One region of the Streptomyces sp. NPDC006743 genome, then DNA from elsewhere that is predicted to be linked to it. Evidence: riboswitches for the same ligand, from Rfam matches in the RefSeq annotation. Region 1 holds a riboswitch; the other holds the start of a gene.
What was found. Region 1 has a riboswitch for thiamine pyrophosphate ahead of ABZ719_RS09825 (cytosine permease). Riboswitches for the same ligand answer to the same signal wherever they lie in the genome.
Positions count from the first base shown of each region.

Region 1 (4,395 bases):
CGGAACAGCGCTCCGGACGACTCACGGAGCGCTGTTCCGCCGTCCCGTCGTTCCCCTGCCCGGGCTTCGGCCGCTCCCGGACGGCCCGGCCGGTGTCAGGGCTCCGGCTGCTCCTCGTCGGGGTCGGTCGACCAGCGGGACAGGAGTTCCTCGAAGGCGTCCATCCCCAGCAGGAGGAGCATCATCGCGATCGGAGTGCACAGCGCTACCAGAACCATGGAGCCTCCCGAGGGGAGCACCGGCGGACTCTTCACCCGGCCCCGCGAGCCGCACGCGGCGAGGCACTTCTCAGTGTGGGGCCGAATGGGCTAAAGCGCACTTCGTTGCCGGTGTGACTGCTGAGGCCGTGACCGGTGCGGCAGCCGCGCCCTTGCCGCGCCCCGGGTGTCGGGGCCATGGTGCCCGCCCTCCCGCGCCTTCGAGTGGCGCGGCGCTCCCGGGGGTGGTAGCGCCGTTCCCGCCTCCGGCGCGCCGCCCCGAGCGCGTCGCGCGTGCCTGAGAGCTGCGCACAGAAGGGGCGCCCGGCTCGACGCCCGGCACGCACGCTCGCGGCGTTGCCGGAAGGCCCTGAAGCTCCGCCACAAGGACCTTCCGGCGCCTGGCGCTCGCACGCACCGGACGCCGCGAGCCGATCGGACTCCCCTTTTGCCCTTTGTTCGCGGCTCTCAGCGCAGACGCCGTGCGCGCAGCGGCGCGTAGACGAGCAGGGCCGCCACGAATCCCACCGGGTAGGCGAGATCGGCGCCGTGCAGGGACCGGGCGGCCGGGCCGGTGTACAGGCCCGTGTTCATGAACGGCACGGACACGGCGAAGGCGACGGCGAACGCGGTGAGCGCCGGCCACCAGGACTGCGGGCGGGCCGTCTCGTGCGACAGCTCGACCGGGCGGCCGCCGCGGGCCCGGGCCCGGGCCGCCCAGTCCACGATGACGATCGCGACGAACGCGGGGATCCAGTACCCGACGAACAGCAGGACGTTCTGGAAGCGGGCGGTGGTGTCGGCCGCGTGCATCCACAGCACCAGCGGGAAGCCGAGCAGGGCGGCGAGGGCGGCGGCGAGCGGCCGGGGCAGGCGTACGCCCATGGTCTGCAGGGCCAGCGACCCGCTGTAGTCGTTCATGGCGTTGCTGCACAGGGCCGCGAGCGCGATCGAGAGGAGTCCGAAGGCGCCGAGCGGGCCCCCGCCGAGCAGGGTGTCGACGCCGTGGGCGGTCTGGTCGGTGAACTCGGCGGCGCCCCACAGGCCGAGCGCCTGCACCGCCACGAAGGACAGGCCGATGCCGAGCAGGGTGCACCAGAACATGCCCGGCCGGGACGCCGAGCGGGGCAGGTAACGGCTGAAGTCACTGGCGTACGGAGCCCAGGACAGGGCCAGACTCAGTGCGACCGTGCAGGTCAGGACGAACGCGCCGGCCCTGTCGGCGCCGTGCGCGGTGCCGGCCGTGGCCGCCGGGTGGGCGTGGCTCAGGAGCTTGACCGCGAGGACGGTGAAGGCGGCGGCGAGTGCGAACGTCATCACGGTCTGCAGCCGGTGGATCGCCTCGTAGCCGAGCACGCCCAGGGCGCCCTGGCCGGCCATCATCACCAGGACTCCGGCCCAGAACGGCCAGCCGCACAACTGGGCCAGCGCCTCCCCGCCGAACAGGCCGATCAGCGCGTCCCAGGCGATGGACGACAGCCACTGCAGCGCGGCCGGCACGGTGACGGCCCCGCCGAAGGCCAGGCGGGCCAGCGGCATCTGCGCCGCGCCGGTGCGGCTTCCCCAGGTGCCCAGGTAGGCGGTGGGCACCGCGCCGAGCAGGGTGCCGAGCACCACGGCGGCGAGGGCGGTGCCGGCGTCCAGTCCGAGCGCGATGCCGACGGTGCCGGTGAACACGCCGGTCATGGTCAGGTTGGGGGCGAACCAGACGGTGAACAGCCGCCCCGGGCCGCCGTAGCGGCTGTCCTCGGGCACCGGCGTGATGCCGCGTGCCTCCATCCGCAGATCACCGGGGGCCGTCGGCATCCGTCCGTCGAAGACGTGCCGCGGGCCGGCGACGGCCGGCTCGGTGCGGGCATGCGGCCATGACATGTGACATCCCTCCGCCAGTCCTAACTGGTTCAGGTTCGACGGGTGTGATCTCAGCCCCCGCGGGGGCACCCCGTGTCCAGGTACGGCCGCCAGGATAGCCCGGCCCGCCGTCAGGCCTCGCCCGGGTCCGGCACGTCGAGCGCCAGCACGGCGAAGGTGGCCAGCCAGTGGTCGGTGGTGAAGTCGCCGCGTTCCACGGCGGGCAGGCCCGCGGCGAGGTGCGCCTCGGCCGCCTCGGCCAGACGGCCGCGGACCGGGCCGGCCGGCAGCGCCCCGGCGATCGACCGCAGCGCGGCGGCCCTGCTCAGGGCGAGGCCCAGCAGGTGACCGATCTGCGGATCGGCGTGGTCGGAGACGACGGGCACGTCCAGGAGCGGGCAGGGGGCGCCGGAGCGCAGCGCGGGCAGGAAGCGGTCGAGCCACCGCGCGAACCGCTCCGCGTCGAGCACCCGGCGCATCGCGTCGGCCTCGCTCAGCGCGGGCGACAGGAAGTCCTGGCCCGAGGGCTCCCAGTGCGCGGGGGCGTCGTGGTCGTCGGCGAACCAGGCCAGCAGGCGTTCGCGCACGGCCTCGGTGGTCGTGGCGGACAGTTCCCCGGCGTCCAGGAGGAGACCGAGCGCGAAGGCGCTGTTGGGGTGGTTGCCGTGGCGCACCGGATAGGTGGCCTTCGGCAGCCAGTCGGCCAGCAGCCGGTCGACGGCGGCGACGGCCGGTGCCAGCGCCTCGCTCCAGCGTGCGCCGGCGGCGCCCCCGTACGCCCGGCACTCGGCGGCGAGCGCGACCAGCCACGCCCAGCCGTAGGGCCGCTCGAAGGAGGGCCGCTCCAGGAGGTAGGCGGCTTCGACGGCGAGGGCGTCCGGGGTGAGGTGCCGGTCGAGCACCTCGGTGAACGGCGCCGTCCCGGCGAGCGCGGGTGTCGCCCCGTGGCGGCGCAGCATGCGCACGAGCAGCCAGTGCATGTGGACCGAGGAGTGCCAGTCGTAGGCACCGTAGAAGGCCGGGTGCAGGGTGCTCGGCCGCACGTCCTGTCCGGCCGAGGTGACCAGGTGGGCGGGGAAGTTGGGGTATTCGCGGGTGATGTTGGCGAGGGCGAGCCGGGCGAAGGGCACCGCGTAGGAGGCGAGCGGCATCAGTGGGTGGCCCCCTCGGTGGTCTTCAGGTCCTGGCCCGCGGGGGTGGTGGCGGCGGCGACCAGCAGGGCGCGCAGTCCGCGGGCGACGGTGGCGGGCTCCAGGGCCGGGGCGGTGCCGTCGGTGACCTGCTCGGGCGCCCAGGGCACGTGCACGAAACCCCCGCGGACGTGCGGGAACTCGGTGGCGATCAGGTGGCCGAGGCCGTAGGCGACGTGGTTGCAGACGAAGGTCCCGGCGGTGTGGGACACGGCGGCCGGGACCCCGGCCGCGCGCACGGCGGCGACGCAGGCCTTGACGGGCAGCGAGGAGAAGTAGGCGGCGGGGCCGCCGGGCACGACCGGTTCGTCCACCGGCTGCGCGCCGTCGTTGTCGGGGATGCGGGCGTCGTCGAGGTTGATGCCGACACGTTCGACGGTGACACCGGGACGGCCGCCCGCCTGGCCCAGGCACAGGACCAGGTCGGGGGCGCAGGAGCGGACGGCGTCCCGCAGCGCGCCGAGGGAGGTGGCGAAGACGCAGGGGAGTTCGGCGGCGGTGACCGTGAGCCCGGCGGGCGGCTCGGCGGCCAGGAGGGAGGCCGCCTGCCAGGAGGGGTTCACTGTCTCGCCGCCGAAGGGGGCGAAGCCGGTGACGAGCACACGGGTCATGGGACTTCCTTCACGGGGGGGGACGACGGGGGACGGGCCGGGCAGGCGCGGGGGTCGGCGCGCGGTGCCGGCCGGGCGGCTCAGAAGGCGAAGACCGCCATGATCACGGTGCAGCAGACCAGGAGCGGCAGTGCCGTCGGGATCTGCGCCTTGATCGGCCCGTACTGGTCCTTCAGTTCGAGCAGGGTGGCCGGGACGATGTTGAAGTTGGCGGCCATCGGCGTGCACAGCGTGCCGGCGAAACCCGCCAGCATGCCGATGGCGAGGACGGCGGCCTCGTTGCCGTGCATCTGCTCGATCAGGACGGGCCAGCCGATCGCCGCGGTCATCACGGGGAAGGCGGCGAACGCGTTGCCCATGATCACCGTGAACAGGAACATGCCGACGCAGTACGCGATCACCGCGAGGTACTTCGAGTTGTCCGGCAGCACGTCGTCGACGATCTTGCCGACCTGGGTGCCGACCCCGGCCAGCGCGAAGATCGACCCGAGGACGGCGAGGAGCTGGGGCAGCAGCAGCGCGGAGCCCATCGCTTCCAGCATGGAG
Region 1 covers NZ_JBEYJA010000008.1:128,485-132,879, forward strand. Annotated here, with positions in the region: gene ABZ719_RS09820 (hypothetical protein) at 96-218, opposite strand; gene ABZ719_RS09825 (cytosine permease) at 666-2,069, opposite strand; TPP riboswitch at 2,059-2,152, opposite strand; gene ABZ719_RS09830 (DUF2891 domain-containing protein) at 2,180-3,199, opposite strand; gene pcp (pyroglutamyl-peptidase I) at 3,199-3,849, opposite strand; gene ABZ719_RS09840 (DUF979 domain-containing protein) at 3,930-4,395, opposite strand, start outside.

Region 2 (4,395 bases), on a different contig from region 1:
ACGAACGGTTCGGTCCGGGCGGCGGGCGGCCCTGCCGGCGGGCCGCCCTGTCGGTGGCGCCCGGCGTCAGACGGCGAGCGCCTGGGCGCGGCGCTTCACCTCCGTGCCGCGATTCTCGCTCAGGGCCTGCGCGGGGGTGCCGGGCAGGGTCGGGTCGGGGGTGAAGAGCCACTCGATCATCTCTTCGACCGTGAAGCCGTCGTCCCGCAGGAGCGTCAGGGTCCCGGACAGGCCCTTGACGACCTTGTCCCCGTCGATGAAGGCGGCGGGGACGTGCAGCGCGCGGTTCTCACCGCGGCGTACGGCGATGAGCTGGCCCTCCTTGACCAGCTGCCGCACACGCGTCACGTCGACGCCGAGCATCTCGGCGATGTCGGGCAGGGTCAGCCAGGCGGGGACGAGCGCATCGGTCTTCGCGTCAATCTCGGTCACGGGACCAAGCGTGCCATCTGCCACCGACACTCGGAAGCCGACCCCGTCCACCTGGGCGGAGACCGTCCGGCGAGCGGGCTACGCGGTGGCCGTCTTCAGCGGCCTCGACGGGTCCGCCAGCAGCCCCGCGTCCATCACCGCACCGGCCTCGATCAGCCGTCGGCCCTGGGCGAGATCCCGCGGGCGGCCGACCGCCAACAGGGCGACCAGCCGGGTGTCGCGCAGCCAGCACACCGTCCAGGCCGGGCCGGAGGGCTCGCCGCGCCAGACGGTGGCGTCGGCCGCGGTGTGGTGGCCGGCGTACTGCACGAAGCGGCCGAACTGCTCGGACCAGAAGTACGGCACCGGGTCGTAGACGGCCGGGGTCAGGCCGATCACGTTGGCGGCGACCGTGCGCGGGCCCTGGAGCGCGTTGTCCCAGTGGTGGACCAGCAGGCGTTCGCCGTACCGGCCCGACGGGAAGGAGGCGCAGTCGCCGACCGCGTACACGTCCTGCACGCTGGTGCGCAGGTGGTCGTCGGCGAGCACCTCTCCGCGCTCGCCCAGCTCGACGCCGGAGCCCGCCAGCCAGGCGGTCGCGGGGCGGGCGCCGATGCCGACGACGACGGCGCCCGCGGGCAGCCGTGAGCCGTCGTCGAGCACGACCGCGCCGGGCTCGACGCGTGCCACGCGCGCGCGGGTGCGCAGCACGGTGCCGCTGTCGGCGTACCAGGCGGTCATCGGGGCGGCCACCTCGGCGGGCAGCACACCGGCCAGCGGCCGGTCGGCGGCCTCCACGACCGTCACCGCGCAGCCCGCCTCGCGCGCGGCCGTGGCGAACTCGGCGCCGATCCAGCCGGCGCCGACCACGACGACGTCGTGCTGCTCGGCGAGGACCGGCCGCAGCCGTCCGGCGTCGTCCAGGGTGCGCAGCAGGTGCACGCCGGGGACGTCCTCCGCGCCGGGCAGCCGCACCGGCTCGGCGCCGGTGGCGAGGACGAGGACGTCGTAGGGGACGGGTCCTTCGGAGGTGTCGAGCACATGTGCTTCGGAGCGGACGGCCAGGGCCTCGCAGCCGAGCCGCAGCTCCAGGCCGAGCGCCTCGAAGTCGACGTCGAAGGCGGACCCCTCGGCCTTGCCGAGCAGGACGGCCTTGGACAGCGGTGGCCGGTCGTAGGGCTGGTGGGGTTCGGCGCCGATCAGTGTGATCGTGCCGGTGAAGCCCTGCTCGCGCAGCGCGACCGCGGTCTGCACACCGGCCATGCCCGCGCCGGCGACGACCACCCGCCGCGGCTGGGCGGTGCCCTGTTCCTGCGTCTGCTCGCTCACCTGATCACCATAGTCAGCTGACGTTCAGTCAGTCAGGGGGCGTGCGGAGTGACGTGCTCCACAACGCCCGCCGCGTCCCTGTCCCGCCGGCCGAGGCCGTGCCACGCCCGCCGGTTCCCTGTCCCGCCGGCCGAGGTCACGCCGCCCCCGCCGGGCCGCGCCGCGCCCGCCGCCGTCAGTCGCCCACCTGTTCCACCACGCTCGTGCCGCTCCCCGCCTGCGACTCCCACTCCCAGCTCTCCTCCAACCGCACCCGCCCGTCGGGCAGTTCCACCACCGTGGAGACGCAGTGCCCCGAGGAGGTCGTGCCGTCGTGCTTGAGCTGGACGTACCGGAAGTCGAGCCGGTCGCCCTCCCTGGTGCCCACCAGGTGACCGCGGACGACGTCGCCGCCCGCGTACTCGGCCCAGATCTCCCCGCCCCGTTCGTGGTACGTGAAGCGGGTCCGGGTGCCCACCTGACCGGGGGCCTGATCGGCGACGGGGGCGAGGACGAGACCGTCCAGCGAGGGCGGCATACGGGAGGCTCCCTTACAAAAGCGCTGCTCCAAGGACTAGGGTGGCCACCGTACAAGCACTCGCGGGAGCCCGGACGCACCGGGCTGAGAGGGAGGCTGGCGGCCTCCGACCGTACGAACCTGATCCGGGTCATGCCGGCGAAGGGAGGGGCTGGACGCCCATGTCGTTGCCACGTACGTCCGACGTCCTCGTCATCGGGGGCGGGATCATCGGGCTCGTGACCGCCTGGCGCGCCGCCCGGCGCGGACTGTCCGCGGCCGTGGTGGACCCCGAGCCGGGCGGCGGTGCCGCGCAGGTGGCGGCCGGGATGCTGGCCGCCGTCACGGAACTGCACTACGGCGAGGAGACCCTGCTCGGCCTGAACCTGGCCTCGGCCCGCCGCTACCCGGATTTCGCGGCCGAGCTGACCGAGGTGACCGGCCACGACCTCGGCTACCGCAGGTGCGGCACGCTGGCCGTCGCGCTGGACGCCGACGACCGCGCCCACCTGCGGGAACTGCACGCCCTGCAACACCGCTCGGGGCTGGAGTCGGAGTGGCTGTCGGGGCGCGAGTGCCGGCGCCTGGAGCCGATGCTCGCGCCGGGCGTGCGCGGCGGGCTCCGGGTGGACGGCGACCACCAGATCGACCCGCGGCGGCTGGCCGCCGCCCTGGTCGTGGCCTGCGAGCGCACGGGCGTGGTCTTCCACCGCGCCTGGGCCGAGCGGCTCACCGTCGAACGGGAGCGGGCCACGGGCTGCGTGCTGCGCGAGGGCACCGCGCTCGGCGCCGGGCAGGTGGTACTGGCCGCCGGCAGCCTCAGCGGACGCCTCGCCGGGGTCCCGGACGACCTGCTGCCGCCGGTGCGGCCGGTGAAGGGGCAGGTGCTCCGGCTGACCGTGCCCCAGCGGTACGCGCCGTTCCTGAGCCGCACGGTGCGGGCCGTGGTGCGCGGCGGCCACCTCTACCTGGTGCCGCGGCTCAGCGGCGAGCTGGTCGTCGGGGCCACCAGCGAGGAGCTGGGCTGGGACACCACGGTGACGGCGGGCGGCGTCTACGAGCTGCTGCGCGACGCGCACGAGCTGGTGCCCGGCATCACCGAGCTGCCGCTGACCGAGACCCGCGCCGGGCTGCGCCCCGGCTCCCCCGACAACGCGCCGCTGCTCGGCCCGACCGGCCTGGACGGGCTGCTGGTGGCCACCGGGCACTACCGCAACGGGGTGCTGCTCACCCCGGTCACCGGTGACGTCATGGCGCACGTCCTGGCCACCGGCGAGCTGCCGGACGAGGCCCGCCCCTTCAGCCCTCGGCGTTTCCACGCCGCCACCCTCACGGAGCAGTCCGCATGAGCACCCCCGTCCGCATCTCCGTCAACGGCGTGCCGCGCGAGTTCTCGCCCGGCACGGCCCTCGACGCCGTCGTACGGACCCTGACCGCGGCGCCCTCCGGGGTGGCCGCCGCCCTCAACGAGACCGTCGTGCCGCGCGACCGGTGGCCCTCCACCGCCCTGGCCGAGGGCGACCGCGTCGAGATCCTCACCGCCGTCCAAGGAGGCTGACCCATGGCCGACGACCCCTTCGTCCTCGGTGGTACGTCCTTCACGTCCCGGCTGATCATGGGCACCGGCGGTGCGCCCAGCCTGGACGTCCTCGAACGCTCCCTGGTGGCCTCCGGCACGGAGCTGACCACGGTCGCGATGCGCCGGGTGGACCCCTCCGTGCACGGCTCCGTGCTGTCCGTGCTGGAGAGGCTCGGCATCCGGGTGCTGCCCAACACCGCGGGCTGCTTCACGGCGGGCGAGGCGGTGCTCACGGCCCGTCTCGCCCGGGAGGCGCTCGGCACCGACCTGGTCAAACTGGAGGTCATCGCCGACGAGCGCACCCTGCTGCCGGACCCGATCGAGCTGCTGGACGCGGCGGAGACCCTGGTCGACGACGGCTTCACGGTGCTGCCGTACACGAACGACGACCCGGTGCTCGCCCGGAAGCTGGAGGACGTCGGCTGCGCCGCGGTCATGCCGCTGGGCTCGCCCATCGGCTCCGGGCTCGGCATCCGCAACCCGCACAACTTCCAGCTGATCGTGGAGCACGCGCGCGTGCCGGTGATCCTGGACGCGGGCGCCGGCACGGCCTCGGACGTGGCGCTGGCCATGGAGCTGG
Region 2 covers NZ_JBEYJA010000002.1:226,778-231,172, reverse strand. Annotated here, with positions in the region: gene ABZ719_RS02525 (Rv2175c family DNA-binding protein) at 67-432, opposite strand; gene ABZ719_RS02520 (FAD-dependent oxidoreductase) at 511-1,740, opposite strand; gene ABZ719_RS02515 (hypothetical protein) at 1,916-2,257, opposite strand; TPP riboswitch at 2,310-2,421, shown strand; gene thiO (glycine oxidase ThiO) at 2,419-3,585, shown strand; gene thiS (sulfur carrier protein ThiS) at 3,582-3,794, shown strand; gene ABZ719_RS02500 (thiazole synthase) at 3,798-4,395, shown strand, end outside.
Region 2: another riboswitch for thiamine pyrophosphate. It lies ahead of thiO (glycine oxidase ThiO); the one in region 1 lies ahead of ABZ719_RS09825 (cytosine permease).